DNA from 3 places in the Chitinimonas naiadis genome. Region 2 is predicted to be linked to each of the others. Evidence: predicted binding sites of a transcription regulator. Region 2 holds the regulator's gene; each other region holds the start of a gene.

Region 1 (4,795 bases), on a different contig from region 2:
GCGAACGCGGTACCGCTTTGTGCAGTAATCGAGTAGCTCTTGTCGGAGTCCAGGGTCACTTGACCGCCGATCTTCAGCACGGCACCCGACGATTGGGTTGCACCACCAGCCGCACCGCCCGAACCACCGGCAGTGACGAAGGCTGCGGAAGCCAGCGGCACACCACCTTGGCCACCGGTAACCAGGGCCACAACACCACCCGACTGCAGAGAAACCGTCTGCATCATGATGTCGCTACCGTCGTCGTTCGACAGAATAATGCCGTTCGAGGTGTCGTTGAGGCGAGCAGTAATACCGGTTTGCGACGAGCGGTCGTTGAAAGCCTGGATCGATTCAGCCAGACCTGCAGCGGTCAATTCACCCACGCTGAAGGTCACGTTGACGACGGTCGTGTTCGAACCGGTCACGTTCAGCGAGTAGGTAGCGCGGCCCGATGCAGCGATCTGAGTTGCGGTGAAGTTGGTGAACTGGATGTTGGCGTCGTTGCGAGCCGTAGCGCGCACACCGGTACCCAGGGCATTGATCGAGGCGGCCACTTCACGGGCAGTCGAACCGGAGGTCAAGGAGGTCACTTGACCGCCACCGTTACCACCGTTGATCACCACACCGCCGGACGTGCCACCCGAGCTACCGATAGCCTGGATAACCGCGCCGCTGGCGCCGCTCAGGGTGGTACCGGACATGCTGCCGGTTACGGCGAAGGTAGCAAGGTTGATCTGGTTCTTGATCTGATAAGTACCGTAGCTGTTGGTACGGAAGTTGGCCGTGCTGGCGGAAACCACTTCGTTGGCATTGGCGCCAATCTGGTAAGCCGCAGTGCCGAACGAACCGTCGAACAGCTTCTGGCCGTTGAAGTCAGTCGTCACAGCGAAGCGGTCCAGTTCGGACGACAGCTGGGAGACTTCAGCATTCAGGGAAGCACGGTCAGTCGAGGTGTTGGTGCCGTTGGCCGACTGCACAGCGAGTTCGCGAATACGCTGGAGCAGATCGCTCATCTGGCTCAGGGCGCCTTCACCGACCTGCGCCAGCGAAACACCGTCGTTGGCGTTACGACGGGCCTGGTCCATACCACGGACCTGCGACGTCATACGCGAAGAAATGGCCAGACCGGCAGCATCGTCCTTGGCGGAGTTGATGCGGAGGCCGGTGGACAGGCGTTGAAGGGAAGTGCTCAGAGCGTCCGAGGTCTTGCTGAGATTTCGCTGGGCGTTGAGCGACGGGATGTTCGTATTGATGACTTGCATGATCTCGTCTCCTGCTAGGGGCTGAGGTTAAATTAACCAGGCGGTCAACGCCTTGCCACCTTTATCGACGAGTTCTGATGGAACTTTAGGGCTGACCGGCAAAAATTTGCAGGGGGCCTGCAATTTTTGCCGGTCGGGTCACTATCTTAAAACTCGAACCAGGCCGACATCCAGTCCGGCAGTCGATCTTGCAACATCCAATGGTCCAGAACATGCTGCCGCAAGGCATCACCGCGGCGTGCGGACTCATCCAGATCATTGATGTGTTCGCGGATCGCCTTCACCCACTCTGCCGTAGTGTTATTCACCAGGGTGATCGGATAGTCACCCTGGTACGGCGTGAAGTTGGTGGCAATCATCGGATAACCGAGGATGCCGTACTCCAACACCCGCAGATTGCTCTTGCACTCATTGAACGCATTGAGCTCCAGCGGTGCGATAGCCACATCCAGATTCAGGCTCGCCAGATGGGTCGGATACTCCTTGAAGGAGACACCACCGCGGATATCCGCGAGGTAGGCCGCGATAGGCTCCGGCGCCATGCCGAAGAATACCCACTCAACCTCATCCGCCAGCTCACGCACCACATCGTAGATGATCTCCAGGTCACCACCGTGGCTAACCCCACCGGCCCACCCAACGCGGGGTTTCTTCTTGCCGACACGGCGCTGCGGCTTGAACTTGCCCCAGATTTCGGCGTCGATGCTGTTGGGCACGACGCGGATATCGTGGTGCATGTCCCGGAACGCTTCCTTCAGCGGCTCAGTCGTGACGATGAACCGGTCACAGAACGCCAGGGCGCGCCGCATCTTGTCGGCCATGTCGCGCGGCAGGTCGGCACGATGCAGGCTCTTCTTGGGTACGGCCGTCATCAGGTCATCAGCCTCGAACACCAGACGGATATCCTTCTGCAGCTTGTACTCACGCAGGAATGGCAACTGGTGATCCATGATCTGCCGCTGCAGCACGATGGTATCCGGCTCCATGCGCCCAATCTCGACCATCAGATAGTGGTCGAATGACTTCCAGCCTTCCACCAGCCCCGCATTCACCGCAGCCGTGTGTGGCTGGATGATACGGTAGTTGCCGCAGCCCCAATCATCACCAGGAATGGAGAGCAACCGGGGCAGAGGCTTCCAGGGCAGCGCCTGCTTCGTCAATTGCGGACGAGGTTCGATCTCGAATACGCCGCCTTGCAGTATGAGGTTGCTGTTGTAGGCCGGGTCGAACGATAGCTCTCTCAACCAGCGCTGGTAGAGCAAGGCCTGGTTTGCGCGCTCCCGCTCCTCTCGCTGTTCGGCAGGAAGCAGGGACTCATTGAGCTGACTGGCACCGCGGCTATGCAACAGGTTTGCATAAGGCGTCCAGACAACACGATGCCCGCTCTTGGTGACTCGCAAGCAGAGGTCGTGGTCTGCCTGATAGAGGTCAAACGATTCATCCAGCCCACCTACCGTCTGGAAGATGGCACGACGAATCAACAGGCAGCTACCCGATACCGCCGAATAGTTCTGCGTGGTCTGCAGACGACCGTAGTAACCCGGCTCATCGAAGTGCAGACCCAGGAAGGGGCTTTCCGCCAAGCCCAGCAGGCCGAGAATGCGGCCGGCATCGTCCACGGTGCCATCAGGACGGAGGAGCCGCGGCCCAACGATCCCGACTTCCGGGCGTTGTGCTTCGGACATCATTTCCGACAACCAGTCCGCCTGTAGCGGCGTGACATCGTTATCGAGGAACAACAGGTATTCGCCGGTCGCCTCGGACGCAGCCTGGTTACGCAGCTTGGCCAGATTCTGCTCACCGGACACACGATAGACGCGCAGGCGATCCTCACCCATCCCATCCAGACCAGACAGATAGGTCAGCGTTTCCTGGTCCTCGCTGCCCATATCGATGATCAGCAGTTCGTAATCAGGCCAGTCTGTCGTATTGAGTACGCCTTCCAGTGTCGCTTGCAGTGCTGCGAGGTTCTCCCAGGTGAGAACGATGATGGAAACACGGGGCCGTTGTTCATGACGATAGCGGGTACGGTAAGTCCCTGGCAGGTTGCCGCTGCCAACCTCGGCGTCAATGCCGCGCCGACGGAGCGAGTCAACCAGCGCAACGTTGCCCGCTACGATACTGTCCTGCGTCGGCAAGGTATCGAGGCTGCGCTTTTCACTGCGATGATAAAGCACATCCGCAATGTGACCAAACACCCCCTGCCCGCCTGCCTCTTGCGCCCGCAGCAACAAGTCAAAATTGCTGGCGCCCAGGGCTTCCGGCGCAAAACCGCCCAAGCCAGCAAAGAAATCGCGCCGGACGAGGAAGAAGTCACCGATATAGGGGATCGACTGATAGTAGTCCGGGCAGAAATCCGGCTTGAAGTAGGGACTACCGTAGTTGCCGGCTTCATCACGACGATCTTCATCGGTATAGATGACACGCCACTCAGGATGGCTGTACGCGGCCTCCATGGCATAGAGCAAAGCATGAGGCACCAGCTCGTCACCCGCCTGCAGTACGGTCACCCACTCGGCGTCGCTGCCGGTCAGGATTTCATTGATCGCATTATTCGGATGCCCATCGTAGGCACGCCATGTCATGCGCTCATTTGACGCGAACCCATCCGGTGCCTGCATCGGCGCAAGGATGGTGAAGTGCACATGGTAATAAAGCTGATTGGCCAACGACTGTACAGAGGCGGCAAGGCCCGCCAGTGCCTCGCCACTCGCCACCACCACGGCATGCACCTTGGGCTGGACGCCCCATTCCACGATGCGCTTTTCATAGTGTCCCACCTCGACCGACGTCAAAAGATGGGTATGCAGGAACTGCTTGTAAGTCTCTGCTGGCTGAATGGCTGCCGGTGCCACGGGGTTATAGTCGGTCAACGCTTCTGAACCGAGCTCGGCTACCGTATAGAACTGCAGGGAACACAGCTCTCCCAGCTCTTCCAGCGTCACCCCTTTCAACACCATCTTGCCGCAGTCGATATCGCAAGGCACTTTGGGTGCAAAGACATCGTACAAGCTCTTCAGTCGTGGATCGATCCCGTTGACGGCCTTGGTGATGTGGTAGCCCGTCTCATGGAAGAAGCGCTTGATTTCCTTGAAGGTAAAGAACCGGATATGGGTGATATCCAGCAAACCCCATGCGTCATAACGCCAATAGCCGCGCGCCAGGTCTTCCATCAGGCCTGCATTGCGGGTATTCGGGATGCTGGTGACGATCTGCCCTCTCGGCGAGAGCAGCGGCTTGAGCTTCATCAGTACATCCCAGGGGTTGTACATGTGCTCCAACACGTCGGCGATGATCACCGCATCAAGCGTGCCTGGCTCTATCCCTTCGGCCACCAGATCAAAATCTTCAAACTTGCCGCACAGCACCTTGTCCAGGCGGGTTGCCGCCTTGGTCGCTGCCGCCTGGTTCAGCTCAATCCCCCAGGCCTTCGCATTGGGATATTTCTGCTTGAAAGCCAAGCCGGTACCACCGGCTGAGCAACCGATATCCAGCAGCAGGCGCGGCTCATTGCTGAACATCTCGACCAGATCCGGGCGACGGCCATCGTG
Region 2 (4,795 bases):
CTTGCTGCAGCAAGCCAGCCAGTTGACCGAGCAGATGGAAAATCAGGGACTCAACAGCGTATTGATTACGCCATCGCAGTTGCGCCCCCTGCTGAGTCGGTTCCTGCGCCGCTCCATACCGCAGTTCCGGGTACTGGCGCACAGCGAGATACCGGACAGCAAGACCATACGTATTGTTGGCGTATTGGGCGGGCATGCTCCCGCCTGATCGTCAGTAGCAGGAATCAGTAGGAAAAACCGCGACATAAGCGGGCCTTGACCGGCATAACTCATCGACCAGCAAAGGACAGGATCATGGTCGTCAAGAAATTCCATGGTGCCAGCACCCGAGAGGTGCTGAAGCAGGTACGCGACGAACTGGGGCCGGATGCGCTCATCCTCTCGAATCGGCAACTGCCGGACGGGCATATTGAAATCATGGCGGTAGCCGACACGGAGGTCGCCCATCTAAGCAGCGACGGCCTCGGCGCCAAGCCGCCTGTCAAACCTGCGGAACCCCGCCTGGGTGACAGCCGACCCACGACCGCAGCGCCCATAACCCGGCCGACCGTGGTGCCGCCACGGCCACCGGCATCCGCCAACCGTGCGATACAGCGTACCTATGCCCTGCCGCCGGAGCTGGACGATGACGACGAGCCCAGTCTCGACGACATCCGCCCGTCCCTGCGCCCTGCCCCGACGATCCCCACCATGATGACGTCGGCCAAATTGGGTGGCGATGTGGTGCCGGACGACCATCCCGCAGCGAGCGGCGGCAATTTCACACCACGCTACCGCTATGAGCCCCCCGAGATGGACCTGATGGAGCCGGTACTCAGCCAGCCTCGTCAGGAGCCGACGCTGAATACCCGAGAGCTGCCTCCCCTGGCTGTCATGCCACCGGCGAACCCGGCGCCGGAGCCCGTCGCGCCAGCCCTGGCCCCTGCGCCGATCAAGGAATCCCCGCCGTCCAGCCTGGACATGGGCGAGCATGGGCGTCGCATCGAAACGATCGGGCACGAGGTGGAGGACATCTCCAGCGAGATCAAGATGCTGCGCAACCTGCTGGAAGGTCAGTTGGCGGGCCTTGCCTGGAACGAACTGAAACGGCACGCTCCAGAGCGGCTGGAAGTGCTGCGCCGCCTGCTGAGCGTGGGCTTCAGCCCGGCACTGAGCAGACAGATCGTCGAGCACATGCCTAGCGGCTACAGCACCGAGCGCGGCATGAAGTGGGCACGCACCGCCTTGCAGCACAACCTGCCGACGGTGGGGCCCGGCGCGGATATCGTCGAAGCTGGCGGGGTCTATGCCCTTGTCGGCCCGACCGGCGTGGGCAAGACCACGACCGTTGCCAAGCTGGCTGCCCGTGCCACGCTCAAGCATGGTGCCGCCAAGGTGGCGCTGATCACCACCGACGGATACCGGATCGGTGCACAAGACCAGCTGCGCATCTACGGCAAGATACTGGGTGTGCCGGTCTATGCGGTAACGGATGAAACCGACCTGGCGCAGACCCTGGCCGATCTGCGCAACCGGCACCTCGTACTGATCGACACCGTCGGCATGGGGCAGCGCGACCAGCGTGTGGTGGAGCAGATCGCCCTGCTGGCCGGCCAGACCACCCCGGTCAAGCGGCTGCTGCTGTTGAGCGCCAACGCCCAGGGCACGACCCTGGACGACGTGGTCAAGCGCTATCACGGCGAGGGGCTGTCCGGCTGCATCTTTACCAAGACCGACGAAGCGTTCTCGCTCGGGAGCGGGCTGGATGTCATCGTGCGCTACAAGCTGCCGCTCTACTACATCACTAATGGCCAGCGGGTGCCGGAAGACCTGCATGTCGCCAGCGGGCTGTACCTGGTCGACAGGGTATTCAAGACTCCGCCGGAAGCACCGGCGTACCGTCTGAAGAACGAGGAATATCCCTTGTTCCTGGGAGCCCAGCAGCCATCGCTGGACTTTTCCTGGCGTGAGGCCGCAGCCTGAGCATGGTCATGGACAGGCTCAACAATCTCGTCACCACGGTCGCCCTCGACCAGGCTTCCAGCCTGCGCAAGCTGGTGGGCGGGCCCGGCGGTCGGGCTGTCGCGCTGACCGGTGGCACCGGCACGGGGGTCACTACGCTGTCGCTGAACCTCGCCGCCGCCATCGCGGCCATGGACCAGCGCGTGCTGTTGCTGGATGAAGACGATAGTCGTCACAACGCGATCAATCGGTTGCAACTTCGGCAACGTTTCAATTTCGAACACGTAGCAGGCCGCGAAGTGCGGCTGGACGAACTGTTGCTCGCCGCCCCCGGCTTTGAGCTCATGCCGGTCAAGCTTTCCGCAACGCTGGCCAGACACCTGCCGCCGGGACGCGCCAACCAGTTGGCCGACGAATACGATTCGCTGATCGCCCGCATTGATTGGGTGTTGGTCGATGCCCGCCCCGTGGCGGACGACAATGCCCCCGGCCTGGCCCTGTCGGCCGACGAGGTGATCGTGGTGATTACGCCATCGGGCGACTCCATCACCGCGGCCTACGCCGCCATCAAGCGTCTGCATACGGAATACGGCCGCCGCGACTTTCGCCTGCTTGCCAACCGGGTCCGTACGCTGGATACCGCAATGGCGCTGTTCCAGCGCGTCAAGGAAGTGGCTAGCCGCTACCTGGACGTCAAGATGAAGCTAGTCGGCTTCGTGCCGGAAGACGAGCAACTTGCCCGTGCCGACAAGCTGGCGCAACCGGTGGCACATGTGTTTCCGCAGAGTGAGGCGAGCGTGGCATTTGCCCAACTGGCGGTGGCGATGCGTCGCTGGCCCCGAAAGACCGGGAGCGCAGACCGTGCCAACCTGCTGTATCGTGCCCTTGATGTCAGTCGCAGACTGGCCTCAATCCGCTGAAAGCCGCGGTTTACCTCATTGTCAGCCATAGCAGTGATTGCTAATCTTCGTCCGGCCCGTTGGCAAACCCGTCGACGTGGCGCATAAAGAAGTCATCCTCCCCGATACATGTCCCGCATGACCACGTCCCGCGCCATTGGTGCTTACAAACAACACGCTGCAGATTCGATCGAAGCGCGTGTCAACACGTATGCACCGCTGGTCAAGAAGCTGGCCTACCACATGGTGGCCCGCCTGCCAGCCAGCGTGGAAGTGGACGACCTGATCCAAGCAGGTCTGATTGGCCTGATGGATGCCTGCCGCAATTTTGATCCGGCGGCCGAAGTGCAGTTCGAGACCTATGCAACGCAACGCATACGCGGTGCCATGCTCGATGAATTGCGCGGTGCCGATTGGCTGCCACGGCAATTGCGACGTTCGATGCGGGATATCGAAGCGGCCATGAGCAAACTCGAGCACAAGCTGGGGCGCGCCCCCACCGAAGCCGAGATTGCCAAGTCCATGGATTTGCCACTGGCCGAGTACCAGGAGCTGCTGGCTGATTGCCGCGGTCACCAGTTGATCTATTACGACGACTACGACAGCGACGACGACGGCCGTAATGCGCTCGACAATATGGCGGCCGACCATACTGCGGACCCGATCAACGGGCTCGATGATGCCGACTTCAAGCGGGTACTGCTCGACGGCATCAAGACATTGCCCGAGCGCGAGAAGATGGTAATGGCCCTGTACTACGAGCAGGAGCTGAACCTCAAGGAAATCGGCGCCGTGCTCAACGTCTCGGAATCCCGCGTTTGCCAGCTGCACAGCCAGGCTGTGGCACGCTTGCGTACCAAACTGCATGACTGGACGCAGAAATGACCGTCCGGTCGATCAAATCTGCTATAAACGGCAGCGTACCCGCCAACAAGAAAACCCCTCATCCATATGGATAGACTGAGCCTGATCGGCATTCTCCTTGGCCTTGTCGCAATTGTCGGCGGCCAACTGCTTGAAGGCGGCAATATCAGTTCCTTGCTGCAACTGACCGCCTTCCTGATCGTCATGGGCGGCACCATCGGTGCCGTACTGCTTCAAAGCAGTACCAGCAACTTCGTGCTGGGTGTAAAGATGGTGCGCTGGGTACTGATCCCCCCCACCGCCGCGCTCGATCCCTGGGTGAAATCGTTGATCAGCTGGAGCAATACGGCCCGGCGTGGCGGCCTGCTTGCGCTGGAAACCCCGCTGATGGGCGAGAAGGATCCCTTCGTCAAACGTGCCCTGCAAATGCTGGTCGACGGTGCCGAACCAGAAGCCATCCGCCATACCATGGACCTTGAAATCGGCGCGTACGAGGAAAAGCATCGTGCTGCCGCCAAGATATGGGAATCCGCTGGCGGCTACGCGCCGACCATCGGCATTCTGGGTGCGGTGATGGGCTTGATCCACGTCATGGAAAACCTGACCGACCCTTCCAAGCTGGGTTCGGGCATCGCCGTCGCCTTTGTGGCTACCATCTACGGCGTGGGCTCCGCCAACCTGTTCTTCCTGCCTATCGGCAACAAGCTCAAGCAGATCATTGCGACCGAGGTCAAACGGCGTGAACTGTTGGCCGAGGGCCTGGTTGCCATCGCCCATGGTGAGAACCCGCGCATCATCGAAAGCAAGTTACGCGGCTTCATCGTCTAGGTAGCGCGGCGCGATGACTGCCCTGCTACGCCTGCTGTGGCGCCTCCTGGCCATCATCGATTTCCTGCTGCTCACCCTGCTCCTGCTACTGCTGTCCTGTTTACCACGACGGGCGGTAGCAGGGGTCTTCCCCCTCCTGTTCCATGCCTGGTGCCGCTGTTTTGTCCGTGCACTGGGCGTCCGGCTACGATTGCACCAGCACTATTGCGGTACGCTGCCTGAGCGCTACGTGCTGATCGCGAACCATCCCTCCTTGTTCGAGG
Region 3 (4,795 bases), 170 kb from region 2:
CCCTGGATGCCAAGTCATCCGAGTCGCTTTCCAGTATCGCCAAGAAGCTGGCTGGTAGCGAGAATCTGATCCAGATCGAGGGCCACACCGATAACGTGCCTATCGCTTCGCCGCAATTTCCCTCCAACTGGGAATTGTCGGCCGCCCGCGCAGGTACGGTGGTACGCCTGTTCGAAGCCAATGGCGTGGCGGCCAAGCGTCTTGTTGCGTTGGGCTACGCCGAGAACCGGCCGATGGAGCCAAACGACAGTGCTACCGGTCGGGCGCGTAATCGAAGGGTGACGATCCAGATTCTTGCAGATAACAAGGATGAGGTAGCAACGCTGCCGATGCCGGGCCAATAAAGGTCGGTGCATCGGGGTTGCAATGGAAAGCCCGCCGGTATGGCGGGCTTTTTTGCGCCTAGCTTGGCTGACCCACGAGCTTGAGCCCGACGATACCGGTCACGATCAGGCCCACGCAGAGCAGGCGTGCCAGGCTGGCGGATTCGTCAAACAGAAATATCCCCAGGATGACCGTGCCAACGGCGCCTATGCCTGTCCATGCGGCGTAGGCGGTGCCGAGCGGCAGGGTGCGTACTGCCAGCCCCAGCAGGCTGACGCTGGCCACCATGGCTAGCAGGGTGGCAACGCTGGGCCAGAAGCGAGTAAAGCCTTCGGTGTATTTGAGACCCACCGCCCAGCCGATTTCCAGCAGACCTGCCAAGGTAAGAATGATCCAGGCCATGGTACGGCCCTCCTGATTGCTTGGGGCCGTCCCCATGTTTCAGAAAACTGGAGCGGGTCGTCCCGCAATCCGGTCAGGTGCTTGAATCAGGCTTTGCCCAAGGAGCCGGTGGAGCGCGACAGGCGCGGTTGGCCGTAGGCGTCGTAGGATAGATTCGAATTCTGACTGCTCTGCAGCAGGCTCATCAATTGCTGGTTCTGCTGCTGGCGCGTGTGGATCAACTGACCGTTGGTCGTGTTGAGTGCGCTGGCGTGTCGCGCCGCCTGGATAAGCTTGTCCCAGGTGGCCGCCAGTTCGGGCAGCAAATCCGCAGGCAGGTTGCGGGCCTGTGTCAGCGAGTGGGGAGGGTGTGGCGACAGTTCCACGCCGTTGATCTCGAACAGCCGCTTTCGCTCCTTGGCCAATTGCTCCAATGCCATGGCATGTCCCGCCTTCTGCTTGGACAGGGTTTCCAGTTCGGCCAGGGTATTGTCGATCAGCGCCTGCTGCTCCAGCTCCAGCGTCCCGATGAAGTTCTGGATGTGGGTAAGCTCGTTCTCAAGTGCGGTCTGGAGCAGAGGGGTGGACATGGCAGCTTTCCAGTCATAGGGCCTATACAAAAAACAACCGGCCTACCGAGCGGGTCGGTGGCCGGTGTAGGGCTAGTATGCCTTGTTCGACGAACGGCGTCAGGTCTTGCCGGACAGCAGTTCCTTGACGCTGGCGATCAACTTGTCGGCGATGGCGTCGGCCTGGATCGTGAAGCGCCCATCCTTGATGGCCTGGCGTATTTCGGCCACCTTGCTTTCATCAATCACGGGCTGGGAGGCGAGGTTCGACTCCAGCGACGCCAATCGGGCGCTGAAAGCCTTGATATCCACGCTGTCGCCGCGCGATTCCGCGCTCGCGACCTCTCCGCCGCCTGTCTTGGCGGCAGCTTTCGCCTCGCCGCGAGACGGCGCCGTGATCGGCTTGCCTGAGTTATCGATCTTCATAACGATCCTCTTCCCGGCTACATTGGCCGAGTCCTGTCTATGGTCTACGCACCATATCGACAGGATATTGAAAAACTTTAGCCCGATGTGAATAAAATCTGTAAACAAGCATAAACATTCGTATCTGCCGCACATCAGGTCTTGGCGCTCATGCCTTATTTCGGCTAGATTTCGTGCAACTTGAAGGCTGGGAGCCATAAATCCATGCAAGTCGTTACCCCCCGCTTCGGCGTGATAGATATCGATGAGAACACCGTCATCAACTTTCCCGACGGACTACCCGGGTTTGAAGATTGCACGCGTTTCAAGTTGTTGCACGAGGATGTGCCCGAGCCCAAGGTAATGTGGCTGCAATCGCTCGATGATCCGGCGGTTGTTTTCAGCGTTATTGATACCCGCCGCATGGGCTTGCACTACCAATTGACCCTCAGCGACGAAGAAGCCGCACTGATTCAGCTCACAGATAGCGAAAATCTTGCGCTACTTCTCACCCTGACACGTGACGGTACCGGGGCTGGAATCAAGGCCAATACACAGTCCCCGATTCTGCTGAATGTCGCTAGCCGCCTGGCTTTCCAGAAGGGTGGTGTACGTGCGGAAATCGTCTTTACCAACGAGTGAGTGGGTGCCGAAATTGCCGGACGGCTGCTTGAACGGCCGTCATGTCAATCTTGCGGGGCGGCTGAGTTTCGCCATAATGGCGCGATTTCGCCGAACGTCCGGCACTACCGGAGCGCGTACGCTTAAGCGACGTGGCCTGCAGCAAGTATGAAAACCACATTCCTCGACTTCGAACAACCCATTGCCGAGCTCGAAAGCAAGATCGAAGAGCTACGCTTTGTGCAGGATGATTCGGCGGTCGATATCTCGGTCGAGATCGATCACCTGCAGAAAAAGAGCCAGGAGCTCACCAAGGCGATCTACAGCAAGCTGTCGCCCTGGCAAATTTCGCAGGTTGCCCGTCATCCGCAGCGCCCTTATGCGCTGGACTACATCCGCGAAATCTTCACCGATTTCGAAGAACTCCACGGTGATCGTAGCTATTCCGACGATCCAGCCATCGTCGGTGGCCTGGCTCGGCTCAATGGCCAGTCCGTCATGGTGATCGGCCATCAGAAGGGCCGCGATACCAAGGAAAAGATCTATCGCAACTTCGGCATGCCGCGCCCCGAGGGCTATCGCAAAGCCCTGCGGCTGATGCGCCTGGCAGAAAAATTCAATCTGCCGGTCGTTACCTTCGTCGATACCCCCGGCGCCTATCCAGGCATTGGTGCGGAAGAGCGGGGTCAGTCCGAGGCCATCGGGCGCAATTTGTTCGAGATGAGCAAGCTGCGCGTACCGGTGGTCGTCACCGTGATCGGTGAAGGCGGATCGGGTGGAGCCTTGGCCATTGCGATTGGTGACGTGGTGCAGATGCTGCAATACGCTACCTATTCGGTGATCTCGCCGGAAGGTTGTGCTTCCATTCTCTGGAAGAGTGCGGAAAAGGCACCGGAAGCCGCAGAAACTCTGGGGATCACCGCCAGCCGTCTGAAAACCCTCGGTCTGGTGGACAAAGTGGTGGCAGAGCCTACCGGTGGCGCGCATCGCGATACCCAGGCCATGATGCTGACCCTGCGCAAGAGCCTGCAGGATGCCCTCAAGAGCCTGCAAGACAAGCCCGTCGACAAGCTGCTGGAGACCCGTTTCGAGCGGCTGATGAGCTATGGCAAGTACAAGGAAGTTACCTCGGCCTGATCAGGCCGAGTCTCTCTACCAGCGTTTTCGCCAACTGGCTGCCCGGCATATCCTGCCGGGTGCCAGCGTGGCGGTCGCCTATTCGGGCGGACTCGATTCCTCGGTATTGCTCGCACTGTTCCTGCGCCTGCGCACGGAACAGCCTCTGCAGCTGCAAGCTTTTCACCTGCATCATGGTCTTAGTCCGTCAGCGGATGACTGGTTGGCGCATTGCGCCGACTATTGCCTGCGGCACGGTATTGCGTTTTCTCATGAAAAAGCCGGCCTGGATGCCAGTGCGCCGGACAGCCTCGAGGCGCGGGCTCGCAGCGCACGCTATGCGGCATTTGCCCGGCTGGATGCCGAACTGGTGGCCCTGGCCCATCATCGTGACGATCAGGCTGAAACGGTGCTCTACCGTCTAGCGCGTGGGACGGGGGTGCATGGCGCTGCCGGCATGCCGTCGGCCCGGCCGCTGGCTGAGGGCAAGCGGATATGGCGGCCGCTGCTGGCAGAGTCGCGCGAACAGCTTCACAACTATGCCCTGGTGCAGGGCTTGCAATGGGTCGAGGACGAGAGCAATGCCTCGATCGAGTACGACCGCAATTATCTGCGACAGCAGGTCATCCCGGCGCTGCTGACGCGTTTTCCGTCTGCGCAAAGCGCCATTGCCCGTGCAGCAAGGCACTTTGCCGAGACCGCCAGCCTGCTCGACGCCATCGCGGAGCAGGATGCGGGAGTCTGGACGCCCCGCCTTTCGCTGGCACGCCTGCGCGATCTGGCCGGGCCGCGCCAGCGGAACCTGTTGCGCTGGTTTCTGGCCGGTCACGACATGCGCCCCGATGAGCGACAACTGGTCCTGCTGCTCGAGCAGTTGCTGACTGCACGGGAAGACGCCAATCCCTGTCTGAGATTGGGTGAGCGGGCGGTCCACCGATACAGGGACGAGATCTGGCTTGCGCACTGGGTTGCCGAGCCTCCGGATCGGCCAGTTGCCGGTGAGGGTAGGCTGACGCTGCCTGGCTGGCAGGGCGAGTTGGTCTGGATGTCCCGGCCCGGCGGCCTGGTGGCTGAGGCGCTGACCGGCCTCTGGGCCAGGCCGAGACGCGGCGGCGAATCCCTGCGACCACGGCAGGGCGGTCCCAATCGTCCGGTCAAGCTGCTTTTGCAGGAGGCGGGGATCCCCCCCTGGTTGCGTACCCGCTGGCCCTTGCTGTGGCAAGGCGAGAACCTGGTGGCCGTTGCCGGTATTGCGACGGCGGCGGAATTCCAGGCCAAGGACGAGGGCAGTTGGCCCGCCTGGCGACCGCAGGACTGGCCGGATTTCCAGGGCTGACATCCGAAAGGGCGGGTGACGCCCGTCGCCCTTCCTCCCCGCT

Evidence for each region. The regulator FliA, encoded in region 2, starts transcription of late flagellar genes. The targets are predictions, from matches to a motif close to GCTAAAGNTNNNNNNNNNNCNGCCGATAAT.
Region 1: a site for FliA is predicted at 1,305-1,334, ahead of ACYVHK_RS21675 (flagellin). Genes of this name have one in related genera too.
Region 3: a site for FliA is predicted at 1,753-1,782, ahead of flgM (flagellar biosynthesis anti-sigma factor FlgM). Genes of this name have one in related genera too.

The regions. Positions count from the first base shown of each region.
Region 1 is NZ_BAAGVO010000007.1:277,918-282,712, reverse strand. Features, by position in the region: gene ACYVHK_RS21675 (flagellin) at 1-1,244, opposite strand, end outside; gene ACYVHK_RS21670 (glycosyltransferase) at 1,391-4,795, opposite strand, start outside.
Region 2 is NZ_BAAGVO010000004.1:470,982-475,776, forward strand. Features, by position in the region: gene flhA (flagellar biosynthesis protein FlhA) at 1-208, shown strand, start outside; gene flhF (flagellar biosynthesis protein FlhF) at 295-1,962, shown strand; gene ACYVHK_RS08120 (MinD/ParA family ATP-binding protein) at 1,971-2,861, shown strand; gene ACYVHK_RS08125 (RNA polymerase sigma factor FliA) at 2,979-3,725, shown strand; gene ACYVHK_RS08130 (MotA/TolQ/ExbB proton channel family protein) at 3,792-4,532, shown strand; gene ACYVHK_RS08135 (lysophospholipid acyltransferase family protein) at 4,546-4,795, shown strand, end outside.
Region 3 is NZ_BAAGVO010000004.1:302,127-306,921, reverse strand. Features, by position in the region: gene motD (flagellar motor protein MotD) at 1-344, shown strand, start outside; gene sugE (DMT family transporter) at 403-726, opposite strand; gene ACYVHK_RS07350 (flagella synthesis protein FlgN) at 813-1,295, opposite strand; gene flgM (flagellar biosynthesis anti-sigma factor FlgM) at 1,395-1,700, opposite strand; gene fliW (flagellar assembly protein FliW) at 1,905-2,321, shown strand; gene ACYVHK_RS07335 (acetyl-CoA carboxylase carboxyltransferase subunit alpha) at 2,469-3,437, shown strand; gene tilS (tRNA lysidine(34) synthetase TilS) at 3,406-4,752, shown strand.